DNA from 2 places in the Tardiphaga sp. P4_G1 genome. Region 1 is predicted to be linked to the other one. Evidence: riboswitches for the same ligand, from Rfam matches in the RefSeq annotation. Region 1 holds a riboswitch; the other holds the start of a gene.
The links. A riboswitch is a leader RNA that binds a small molecule or an ion and turns the genes downstream of it on or off. The one in region 1 is predicted to bind S-adenosylmethionine.
Positions count from the first base shown of each region.

Region 1 (5,505 bases):
ACCATCTGCTGCCGAAGGTCATCGAGCAGTGGATGTATCCCATCAACAAGACCGATCTCGACGTGCTGCGCTTCGCCCACTTCCTGGCGCTGGCGGCGCTCACCGTCCGTTTCCTGCCCAAGGACTGGCCGGGGCTGAAATCGGTCTGGTTGCGGCCGATGGTGCTGTGCGGCCAGCACTCCCTCGAAATCTTCTGTATCGGGGTGTTCCTGGCCTTTGCCGGCCATTTCGTGCTGGCTGAGGTCGCCGGCGGGGCCGGCATGCATGCCTTGATCAGCTTCCTCGGCATAGTTGTTATGTCAACCGCCGCTTGGGTGTTTTCGTGGTACAAGGGCGTCACTGTCAAAGGCGGATCCCGCGCCAAACGATCCGACGCGGATCTCGCAGGAGGGGAAGCATGAAGGCCGTTCTGCGGCTCACGATGCTGGCTGGCCTGCTGGTGGCGGCTCCTGTCCGGGCCGAACCGCCCGCGCATACCTGTGAGGTTCCCGCCTACCTCCTGACCTCCGAAAGCACCCTGCCCAAGGTCGAGGCTGCGGCCAAACCGGGTGGAAAGCTCGATATTCTGGTCGTTGGCAGCCGATCCTCGGTGATCGGGGTCTCAGACCACTCCGCAGCCTATCCGAACCGCCTGCAGGCCTATCTGAAGGAGAAGCTACCGGGCGTCGAGGTGAACGTGGCACTGGAGCTGCAGGTCAAGAAGACCGCCGAGGAAATGGCTCCTACCCTGGAACAGCTGGTGACGGACAAGAAGCCGAACCTGGTGATCTGGCAGACCGGAACCGTGGATGCCATGAAGCAGGCCGACGCCGACGACTTCCGGAACGCCCTGGATGAGGGCGTTGCCGCCATGCAAAAGGCCGGAACTGACGTCATTTTAATGAATCTGCAGTACAGTCCGCGCACGGAGACGATGATTTCCGGCTCCGCCTACCTAGATAATATGCGTGTGGTGGCGCAGCAGCACGACGTCCCGCTGTTCGACCGTTTCGCCATCATGCGGCACTGGAATGAGAGCGGTGATTTTGACCTGTTCAGCGCGTCGCCCGGCATGGAGCTGGCGAAGCGGGTGCATGATTGTCTTGGCCGGGCGCTTTCGACCTTTGTCGTCGATGCGGCCAAGATCAAAGCAGCGGATTTGAGGATTCAGCGTTAATGAGTTTCGTCGGCCATTTGTCTCGCTTTGCTGTCGTCGCTGCCTTTGCTGCCTCTACGACTCTCGCACTCCCGATCTCATCGTCCGTCGCTCACGCGGAAGCGGCGCAGGCCGCCCCGGCTGACAGCAAGGGCGCCGACCAGGGCGTTGCGGCGAATGACCCCGCGGACGCCGCGAAGAGGGGCGTCGCTGCGAAAGCCATCGACAAGGTCAAGGAAGTCGCAAAGACCGCGACCGATATCTTGAGCCGCGTCCCCTGCCGTACACCGAAAGGCGGCATGAAGGCGATGGGCGCGCTGCCGCATGTGGCCAGCAAGCTCGTGGCCGGCAAGCCCGTGGTCATCGTTGCGTTCGGCTCGTCCTCCACCGAAGGCTACGGTTCGACAGCGCCGGAATTCACCTATCCGAACCGCCTTGCCGCGCAGCTGCATCGTGCTTACCCGTCGGCCAATATCACCGTGCTCAACCGCGGCAAGGGCGGCGAAGATGCGCCGGAAATGATGGCGCGGCTGCAGAGCGAAGTGATCAATTCGAAGCCTGATCTCGTGATCTGGCAAGTCGGCACCAATGCGGTGCTGCGCAATCTCGATCCCGGCGAAACCAGCAAGATGGTGGAAGACGGCGTCGCCCGCATTCAGGCGGCGGGTGCCGATCTGGTGCTGGTGGATCCGCAATATTCCCCGCTGGTGAATACGCGGCCGGAAGGTACCAGCAAGATGGTCTCGCTGCTGCACAAGGTGGCCGAACTACGCAAGGTCGGCATCTTCCCGCGCTTCGAAGTGATGAAGGAATGGCACGAAGGCCAGCAGATGTCGTTCGACAGCTTCGTCATTGCTGACGGCCTGCATATGAACGACTGGGGCTATGCCTGCTTCGCGCAACTGCTGGGCGACAACATCATCAAGTCGGTCGGCCAAGTGAAGCTCGGCATCAACGAGCCGCAGATTCAGCAGGCGCAGAAGCCGCTGTAAGTTTATTGTGGTAGTTGAAACTAAAACGCCGTCATGGCCGGGCTTGTCCCGGCCATCCACGTCTTAGTTCTAGGCAATGACGTGGATACCCGGCATTCGCCGGGCATGACGGAGTGTGATGGCGCGAACTACGCCTTCGCCAGTGCCGCTTCGAGATCCTCGATCAGATCGTCACGATGCTCAAGGCCCGCCGAGAAGCGGATGAAACCTTCCGTGATCCCGAGTTCGAGCCGCGCTTCCAGCGGCAGGCGCTGATGCGTCGTTGTCGCCGGATGCGTGACCAGGCTCTTGGCGTCGCCGAGATTGTTGGAGATGCGGGCCACTTTCAGCTCGTTGAGGACGCGGAACGCCGCTGCCTTGCCGCCCTTTACCTCGAAGCCGATCAGCGTTGAACCAGCACGCATCTGCTTCTTCACCGTTGCTGCCTGCGGATGATCCTCGCGGCCCGGATAGATCAGCCGCGAGATTTTCGGATGCTGCGCCAGCACGTCTGCGATGGCTGCCGCGGTCTGCGTCTGCCGCTCAACGCGGATCGCCAGCGTCTCCAGTCCCTTCACCAGCGTCCACGCATTGAACGGCGAGATCGAGGGGCCGGTCTGGCGCAGATAGTTGTGAATATGCTCGTCGATGAAGTCCTTCGACGACAGGATGATGCCGCCGAGGCAGCGCCCTTGCCCATCGATGTGCTTGGTCGCCGAATACACGACGACATCGGCACCGAGCGCCAGCGGGCTCTGCCAGAGCGGCGTCGCGAATACGTTATCGACAATCAGTCGCGCACCGCCGGCATGGGCGATGTCAGCGATGGCTGATATGTCGAGCACGTCAAGCGTCGGATTGGTCGGGCTTTCGAGAAACAGCGACTTGGTGTTCGGGCGCATCGCCTTCTGCCACTGGTCGAGGTCGAGTCCATCGACAAGCGTGAATTCGATGCCGTAGCGCGGCAGCAGCTCTTCGATGACGTAGCGACAGGAGCCGAACAGCGCCTTGGCGGCGACGACGTGATCGCCCATGCGCAGCGGCGCGAGAATGGCGGTGGTCACGGCGGCCATGCCGGTGGCCGTCGAGCGTGCAGCCTCCGCACCTTCGAGGTCGATCATGCGGCTCTCGAACATCGACGTATTCGGATTCGAAAAGCGCGAATAGATGAAACCGGGATCTTCGCCCTTGAACCGCGCCTCGCAGGCTTCTGCGGTCTCGTAGATGAAGCCCTGCGTGAGGAAGAGGGCTTCGGACGTCTCGTTGAATTGCGAGCGCAGCGCGCCGGAATGAACGAGCCGGGTTTCGGGGCGATAGGACTTCGTAGACATGTGACCTCCAACGTACCCGCGTAACACGGGCACAAAAAAAACCGGCCTGGACGGACGTCCTCAGGCCGGGATCGCATGCTGGAAGGACATGTGTCCCCGGCCTGTTTAGCGACTTATTTTACGTGGCTGCAAGCCGGCCGGCTCAAATCACCACGGGATAACGATGTGCATATTCCCGCTTGCCCTTTTCGTCAAGGCGGGGCTGAGATAACCGGTAAAGTCGCTATTTTTCAGTGTATTCTCGCTGAAGGACGACCGAAGGACGAGACCTGTGCCGTTTACGCTTGCCCCCGATGCCGATGGAATTCTGCCCGACCGCATGATTGCGGCGATGGCCGATGCAGGCCTGATCCTGCCGGAATATCCCTTCGTCGAGAGCCAGATTCAGCCCGCCAGCCTCGATCTGCGGCTCGGCTCCATCGCCTATCGCGTGCGCGCCAGCTTCCTGCCGGGGCCGAATTCGACGGTCGCCGAGCGCATCGACGAACTGAAGCTGCACGAGATCGACCTGTCGGACGGTGCGGTGCTCGAAACCAACTGCGTCTACATCGTGCCGCTGATCGAGAGCCTGGCGCTGCCGCCGAACATCTTCGCCGCCGCCAATCCGAAGAGCTCCACGGGGCGCCTCGATGTGTTCACGCGGGTGATTGCTGATGGCACCAGACGGTTCGATGTGATCGGTGCGGGCTATCACGGGCCGCTTTATGCCGAGATCAGCCCGAAGACATTTCCAGTCCTGCTGCGCGAAGGCTCGCGCCTGTCGCAGGTCCGTTTCCGGGTCGGCGATGCGGTGCTCGACACCGAGGCGCTGGAAGAACTCCACGCGCAGGAGCCGCTGGTCGACAGCGACACGGCTGACCTCAACAACGGCCTCGCGCTGTCGGTTGATCTCTCCGGCGAAAACGCCTCGGGCTTCGTCGGCTACCGCGCCAAGCGTCATACCGGCGTGGTCGATATCGATCGCCGCGGTGGCTACAGCGTCAATGAGTTCTGGGAGCCGATCTCGGCGCGCAAGGACGGCACGCTGATCCTCGATCCCGGCGAGTTCTACATTCTCGCGTCCAAGGAAGCGGTGCAGGTGCCCCCGGACTACGCAGCCGAAATGGTGCCGTTCGATCCGCTGGTCGGCGAATTCCGCGTCCACTATGCCGGCTTCTTCGATCCCGGCTTCGGCCATGACGGCGCTGGCGGCAAAGGCTCGCGCGCCGTGCTGGAAGTGCGCTCGCGCGAAGTGCCGTTCATTCTCGAGCACGGCCAGATCGTTGGCCGTCTCGTTTATGAGCGCATGCTGGATCGTCCGGATGCCCTCTATGGCCAGCGTATCGGCTCGAATTATCAGGGCCAGAGCCTGAAGCTGTCGAAGCACTTCAAAGTCTGATCGCTCACCGCTCCGAGTAAGCAAGAAAAAAGGCCCGCATTGCTGCGGGCCTAAGTTTTTTCTGGAGACGAAGTAGACGATAGATCGTCAGGCTTACTGAACGAAGCCTGCGCCGAAGTTGCCCAGGTTGAAGCGATAGTTCAGGCCGGCCTTGATCGTGTGCTCGTCGTTCTTGAAACCACCAACGGCGAGGGTCGGCGTGATGAAGTTGACGTTGCCGAAGTCGTAATACTGGTACTCGACCTTGCCCGACCAGTTCTGAGTGAACAGGTATTCGAGACCGCCGCCAACCGTGTAGCCATCGCGGCCGCCGTCGCCGGCAAAGCCGTTGGTGAAGCGCGAGTCAGCCCAAGCGTAACCGCCCTTCACGTAGAGCAGTGCTGGACCCCAAGTGTAACCAACACGACCGGTGACCGAACCGAGGCCGCGATTGTCGAAGTTGCTGCTGGTGGACAGGAAGCTGTAATTGGCTTCGAGACCGAACACCCAGTTCGGGGCGAACTGGTAGTCGTAACCACCCTGCACACCGCCCATGAACGTGCCGTCATTGCTGCCGCCGAGCAGGTTGTTGTCGTTGCCCGGGAACGCGCCGCCGACGTGACCACCGATGTAGAAGCCGGTCCAGTTGTAGATCGGAGTAGCCGGAGCATAGGCCGGAGCCTTGGTGTAAGGGCGCGCAGCCAGGTCAGC
Region 1 is NZ_JBFUJU010000007.1:156,785-162,289, reverse strand. It holds gene AC1DUY_RS18280 (OpgC domain-containing protein) at 1-401, shown strand, start outside; gene AC1DUY_RS18275 (SGNH/GDSL hydrolase family protein) at 398-1,156, shown strand; gene AC1DUY_RS18270 (SGNH/GDSL hydrolase family protein) at 1,156-2,127, shown strand; gene AC1DUY_RS18265 (O-succinylhomoserine sulfhydrylase) at 2,256-3,437, opposite strand; SAM riboswitch at 3,522-3,601, opposite strand; gene AC1DUY_RS18260 (2'-deoxycytidine 5'-triphosphate deaminase) at 3,709-4,815, shown strand; gene AC1DUY_RS18255 (outer membrane protein) at 4,909-5,505, opposite strand, start outside.

Region 2 (5,505 bases), on a different contig from region 1:
GACGGCCCTGCAGATCAGGAGCGGCAGCATTGCCGATGTTCATCCGATCCTCGCGGCGCCGTTCGATGCCGATATCCGCGCATTGCTCAGCGGACTCAAGGATGTCTCGCCCAAGCCCTGGCCGCAGCGTTTCCGCGAGCTTCAGGCTGCAGGTGGACGCGTCGAGATCGTGCAGTCGCGCGTCCAGCAGGGCGAGATCATCTCGCTGGCAACGGGCTCGCTCGGTCTGACCGCCGCGGGCAATCTCGACGGCGAATTGCAGATGACCGTGGCGGGGCTGGACAAGGCTATCGCCGCCCTCGGGATCGACAAGTTGCTGGAGATGGGCGTGCCTCAGGAGGCGCTGGATCGCATTGCGCCCGGCGTGAAATCGCAGGACGTCAACAACATCCTCGGTGCGCTGGATCGCGCGATCCCCGGTCTCGGCAATGTCGTGCGCAAGAATGCCGGCAGCGGCCTTGCTGCGGGCGTCAATTCGATCGGGACCGCGGCTGTCTTGGAAGGCAAAGCGGCGCGGTCGTTCCCGCTGAAATTTGTCGATGGCGCGGTGTTCCTCGGGCCGCTGCGCGTGGCGCAGATCCCGCCGTTGTTTTAGGGCGTGAGGTTCGCCGGCCTCTCCACGTCATTGCGAGGAGCGAAGCGACGCGGCAATCCAGAAGCTGCAAAGCAAGTAAGGCTGGATTGCTTCGCTTCGCTCGCAATGACGGCTGTTGGTCCTGCGATCAATCCTTCTTCGTCAGCGCCTGATGCTTGCGCCCGAAGTCCGGTGCCGCTTCATCCTGACCGATACTCACGATGCCGCGGCGGATCGCGCGGGTGCGGGTGAAGTGCTCGAACAGCGCATCGCCATCGTCGCGGCGGATCGCACGTGTCAGCTTCGACAGGTCTTCCTGGAAGGTGCCGAGCATTTCCAGCACCGCGTCCTTGTTGGCGAGGAACACGTCGCGCCACATGGTCGGGTCTGATGCTGCGATACGGGTGAAATCGCGGAAACCGCCCGCGGAGAACTTCAGCACTTCCGACCTCGTGACGTCTTCGAGCTCGTCGGCCGTGCCTACGATTGTATAAGCGATCAGATGCGGCAGATGGCTGGTGACCGCGAGCACCAGATCGTGATGCGCGGCCTGCATGATCTCGACATTGGCGCCGAGCGCAGCCCAGAAGCCGGTGAGCTTCTCGACGGCCGTGGGATCCGCGCCCTCGGGCGGCGTCAGAATGCACCAGCGATTGCTGAACAATTCTGCGAAGCCGGAATCCGGACCGGAGTTTTCCGTGCCGGCGACCGGATGCGCGGGAATGAAGTGGATATTGTCCGGCAGATATTCCGACATCGCGTGCAGTACGGAGGCTTTCACCGAACCGACGTCGGACACGATCGCGCCGGGCGAAAGATGCGCCGCGATGCTTTTCGCCACGTCGCCCGCCACACCGACGGGTACGCAGGCGATGACCAGATCGGCATCCTTGACCGCGCTGGCATTATCGTCGGCGATGCGGTCGGCGAGCTTGATTTCCACGGCGCGTGCACGCACCACCGCCGAATTGTCGGTGGCAACCAGTTCACCGGCAAGGCCGAGCTGCTGAATGCCGCGCGCTAGCGACGAGCCGATCAGGCCGAGGCCGATCAGCGCGATACGTTTGAAGGGCGGCGTGGCGCTCACGTCATTGCCCCGAATTCGATGCCATGAATTCACGCAGCGTCTCGATCACCAGCCTGTTGGCTTCCTCGGTGCCGATGGTCATGCGCAGCGAGTTCGGCAGGCCGTAATTGGTCACGGCGCGCAGCACCAGCCCGCGCCTGGTCAGGAACGCATCGGCATCCGCTGCGGTCTTGCCGGTCGCCGGAAAATGCATCAGCAGGAAATTGGCCACGCTCGGCGTCACCTCGATGCCGAGCTTGGTGATTTCCTCGGTCAGGATGCCGATCCACTTGGCGGTGTATGTGCGCGACATCTCGACATGGCCGGTGTCCTCGATCGCCCCCACTGCTGCCATCATCGCCGGCGCCGAGACGTTGAACGGCCCACGAATCCGGTTCATCGCATCGACGATGTGCGCCGGGCCGAACATCCAGCCGATCCGCAGGGCGGCCAGGCCGTGCACCTTCGAGAAGGTGTAGGTGGCGACGGTATTCTCGGTGGTCTTCGCCAGCTCCAGGCCGTTGTCGTAGTCGCCCTTGGTCACGTAGTCCCAGTATGCGGCGTCGAGCACCAGCAGCACGTGCTCCGGCAGGCCGYCGCGCAGGCGCTTGATCTCGGAGGACGGCAGATAGGTGCCGGTCGGATTGTTCGGATTGGCCAGCCACACCAGCTTGGTGCGCGGGGTCACGCAGTTCAGGATCGCATCGACATTGCAGGTGAAGTTGGTTTCCGGAGCGACCACATTGGTGGCGCCGTTCGCCTGGGTAGCGATCGGGTAGACCAGGAAGCCGTGTGCGGTTGAAATCGCCTCGTCGCCGGGGCCGAGATAGACATGCGCAATCAGGTTCAGAATTTCGTCGGAGCCGGCGCCACAGATGATCTGCGCAGGATCGAGGCCGAAGCGGCGGCCGAGCGCCTCGCGCAGCACCTTCGAGGTGCCTTCCGGATAATCCTCGAGATGCGCGACAGCGGTGGCGAAGGCGTCCTTGGCGCGCGCCGACGGACCGAACGGGGTCTCGTTGGCCGACAGCTTGTAGGTCTTGCGGCCGGGCTCCACCACCGGGCTCTTGCCAGGGGTGTAGGGCGCGATATCGAGAATGCCGGGCTTCGGCACGGGACGGGACATCTTCAACTCCAGAACGTCAGATTGGCTTACGAACGCGGTGCGTCGTTGGCGGCCACGGTATAGCGGGTTGCGTGGCTGCCGACGAGAGCCGTGGAACGCACCGAGGCGCCGGCTTCGATCAGCGCCGACTTGATCTTGTCGAGGCTCGAGGCTCTCGTGATCGAGATCAGCAGCGCCGCGCCGTCAAAGGCGGTATCCGGCACGGCGACGATTTCGGCCAGCGGCGATAGCGCGCGCGCGGTCTCGGCATTCCAGCCGGACACCCGCACGCTCCACATCTCGACCTCGGTCACCATAGCGCTGTCGGCAACGCGTGACACCACGAACACCGGCAATGCGGCCGGATGGTCGGCGCGTTCAATGAACGGCAGGCGTGCGATGATCTTCGGCGCGCCCAGGGCTTCCAGCGGGATCCACCACGGCGTGCGGCTGGACGTCGCCGAGACCAGCGCGAGATCGCCCTTGGACTTGGCCACGGCCTCGACCGCTGCGGCGGCGCTGAAATGCGCGACGTAAGGCACCGTGAAGCCGAAATGAAAGCGTGCGGAATCCCGCATCGCGCTCTCGCCGAGCGACAGATCCGCATGCACCGAGAACGGCGCCTGAACGTAAGTGAAAGTCGAGATGATTACCCGCCAGATGCTCTCGACGGTGTCGATCGGCAGGATGCCGCGATGGCGCTGCACCAGACGGCGCATCATGTCGGCCTCGCGCGCCGGCCGGAAGGCGGAGCCGACCTCCTGGGTCTGCTTCACCGAAATCAGCCGGTCGATGATGTCGCCGCGCTGCATCAACAGGGCGTGAACCTGCGCGTCGATGCTGTCGATCTCTTTGCGCAGTTCATCCAGCGAGGGCGGGGCGGGCGGTAATTTCGACATGTTCAAAACCTTCGGGACGGGAGGCGTGATAGGTCCCGTCGAGCTTGCCGGGCCGGCTCCGGGGAGCCGGCGGGCACGGCCATTGATTAGGTAAGACGGTGCCGGAAAGCAAAGAAAACATGGAAGATTTGGCCGCAGGGCAGTTGGGCAATTTGACCGGGGTATGCCCATATTGACGGCAGGCGGGTGTGGGACTAGTTTCTGGTCTCTTCCGTGGTCATTTGAGCCGGCCGGCTTGCAGCCACGTTAAACAACTCGCTAAACAGGCCGGGGACAGTTTGATCCCGGCCGAGCTATTTGTTCAGGCCGGGTTTTTTATGGCCTGATTCCGGTTTTGGTTTGAGAACCTCCTGAGGAGGCCGGTATCAAGATGGTAAATGTCGAACTGGTGAAGAGTCCGGTTGTCCGCCCCGATGAGCGTGGACATGAAGCCGATCATCCGACCTCGCTGGTCGCGGGTTTTGGCATGGATCAGCCGCTGCGGCTTGATTGCGGCGTCGACCTCACCCCGTTCCAGATTGCCTATCAGACCTACGGAACGCTCAACGCCGACAAATCCAATGCCATCCTGGTCTGCCACGCTTTGACCGGCGACCAGCACGTCGCCAATATCAATCCGATCACCGGCAAGCCCGGCTGGTGGCAGACGCTGGTCGGCCCCGGCAAGGCACTCGATACCGAACGCTACTTCATCATCTGTTCGAACGTGCTCGGCGGCTGCATGGGCTCGACCGGTCCGGCCTCGACCAATCCCGCCACTGGCAAGATCTGGGGACTGGATTTTCCGGTCATCACCATTCCCGACATGGTGCGTGCGCAGGCGATGCTGATCGACAGTCTCGGTATCGGTCAGTTGTTTTGCGTCGTCGGCGGCTCCATGGGCGGTATGCAGACGCTGCAATGGACCGCGGCCTATCCGGAGCGCGTGTTCTCCGCGCTGGCGGTTGCCTGCAGCACGCGGCATTCGGCGCAGAACATCGCCTTCCACGAGTTGGGCCGTCAGGCCGTGATGGCCGATCCCGATTGGCGCGGCGGGCGTTATTTCGAGGAAGGCACACATCCGCATCGCGGCCTCGGCGTCGCGCGGATGGCCGCGCATATCACCTATCTGTCGGATGCCGCTCTGCACCGCAAGTTCGGCCGCCGCATGCAGGACAGGGAGTTGCCGACATTCTCCTTCGATGCGGATTTTCAGGTCGAGAGCTATCTGCGCTATCAGGGCTCGTCCTTCGTCGAGCGCTTCGATGCCAACTCCTATCTCTATCTGACGCGTGCGATGGACTATTTCGATATCGCAGCCGACCACAACGGCAAGCTTGCGGAAGCGTTTCGCGATACGCAGACGCGTTTCTGTCTGATGTCGTTCACATCAGACTGGCTGTTCCCGACGGCAGAATCGCGCGACGTCGTGCACGCGCTGAATGCCGGCGGCGTCCGCGTGTCCTTTGCGGAGATCGAAACCGACAAGGGTCATGATGCCTTCCTGCTCGACGTGCCCGAGTTCCTCGATATCGCCGGTGCATTTCTGAACTCCGCAGCCTCCGTGCGCGGCCTGCCTGTTACGGGGACATAGAGATGGCGTTTCCACAACAAGCCTTGCCGCTGAATTCTGCGGTGGCGACGCCGGCGCCGCGCGGCACGCAGGATTATCGTGGCGATCACCTCCTGGTCGCGGAGATGATCAGGCCGGGCTCGAAGGTGCTCGACGTGGGCTGCGGCGATGGCGATCTGCTACAATTGCTGGAAAGCCGCGGCATTGATGGCCGTGGCATCGAATTGTCGCGCGAAGGCGTCAACCGCTGCGTCGGCAAGGGTCTTGCCGTGGTGCAGGGCGACGCCGATACGGACTTGATCAACTATC
Region 2 is NZ_JBFUJU010000010.1:8,718-14,222, reverse strand. It holds gene AC1DUY_RS22700 (DUF2125 domain-containing protein) at 1-595, shown strand, start outside; gene AC1DUY_RS22695 (prephenate/arogenate dehydrogenase family protein) at 723-1,661, opposite strand; gene hisC (histidinol-phosphate transaminase) at 1,663-2,766, opposite strand; gene AC1DUY_RS22685 (chorismate mutase) at 2,793-3,644, opposite strand; SAM riboswitch at 3,848-3,927, shown strand; gene metX (homoserine O-acetyltransferase MetX) at 4,015-5,217, shown strand; gene metW (methionine biosynthesis protein MetW) at 5,220-5,505, shown strand, end outside.
Region 2: another riboswitch for S-adenosylmethionine. It lies ahead of metX (homoserine O-acetyltransferase MetX); the one in region 1 lies ahead of AC1DUY_RS18265 (O-succinylhomoserine sulfhydrylase).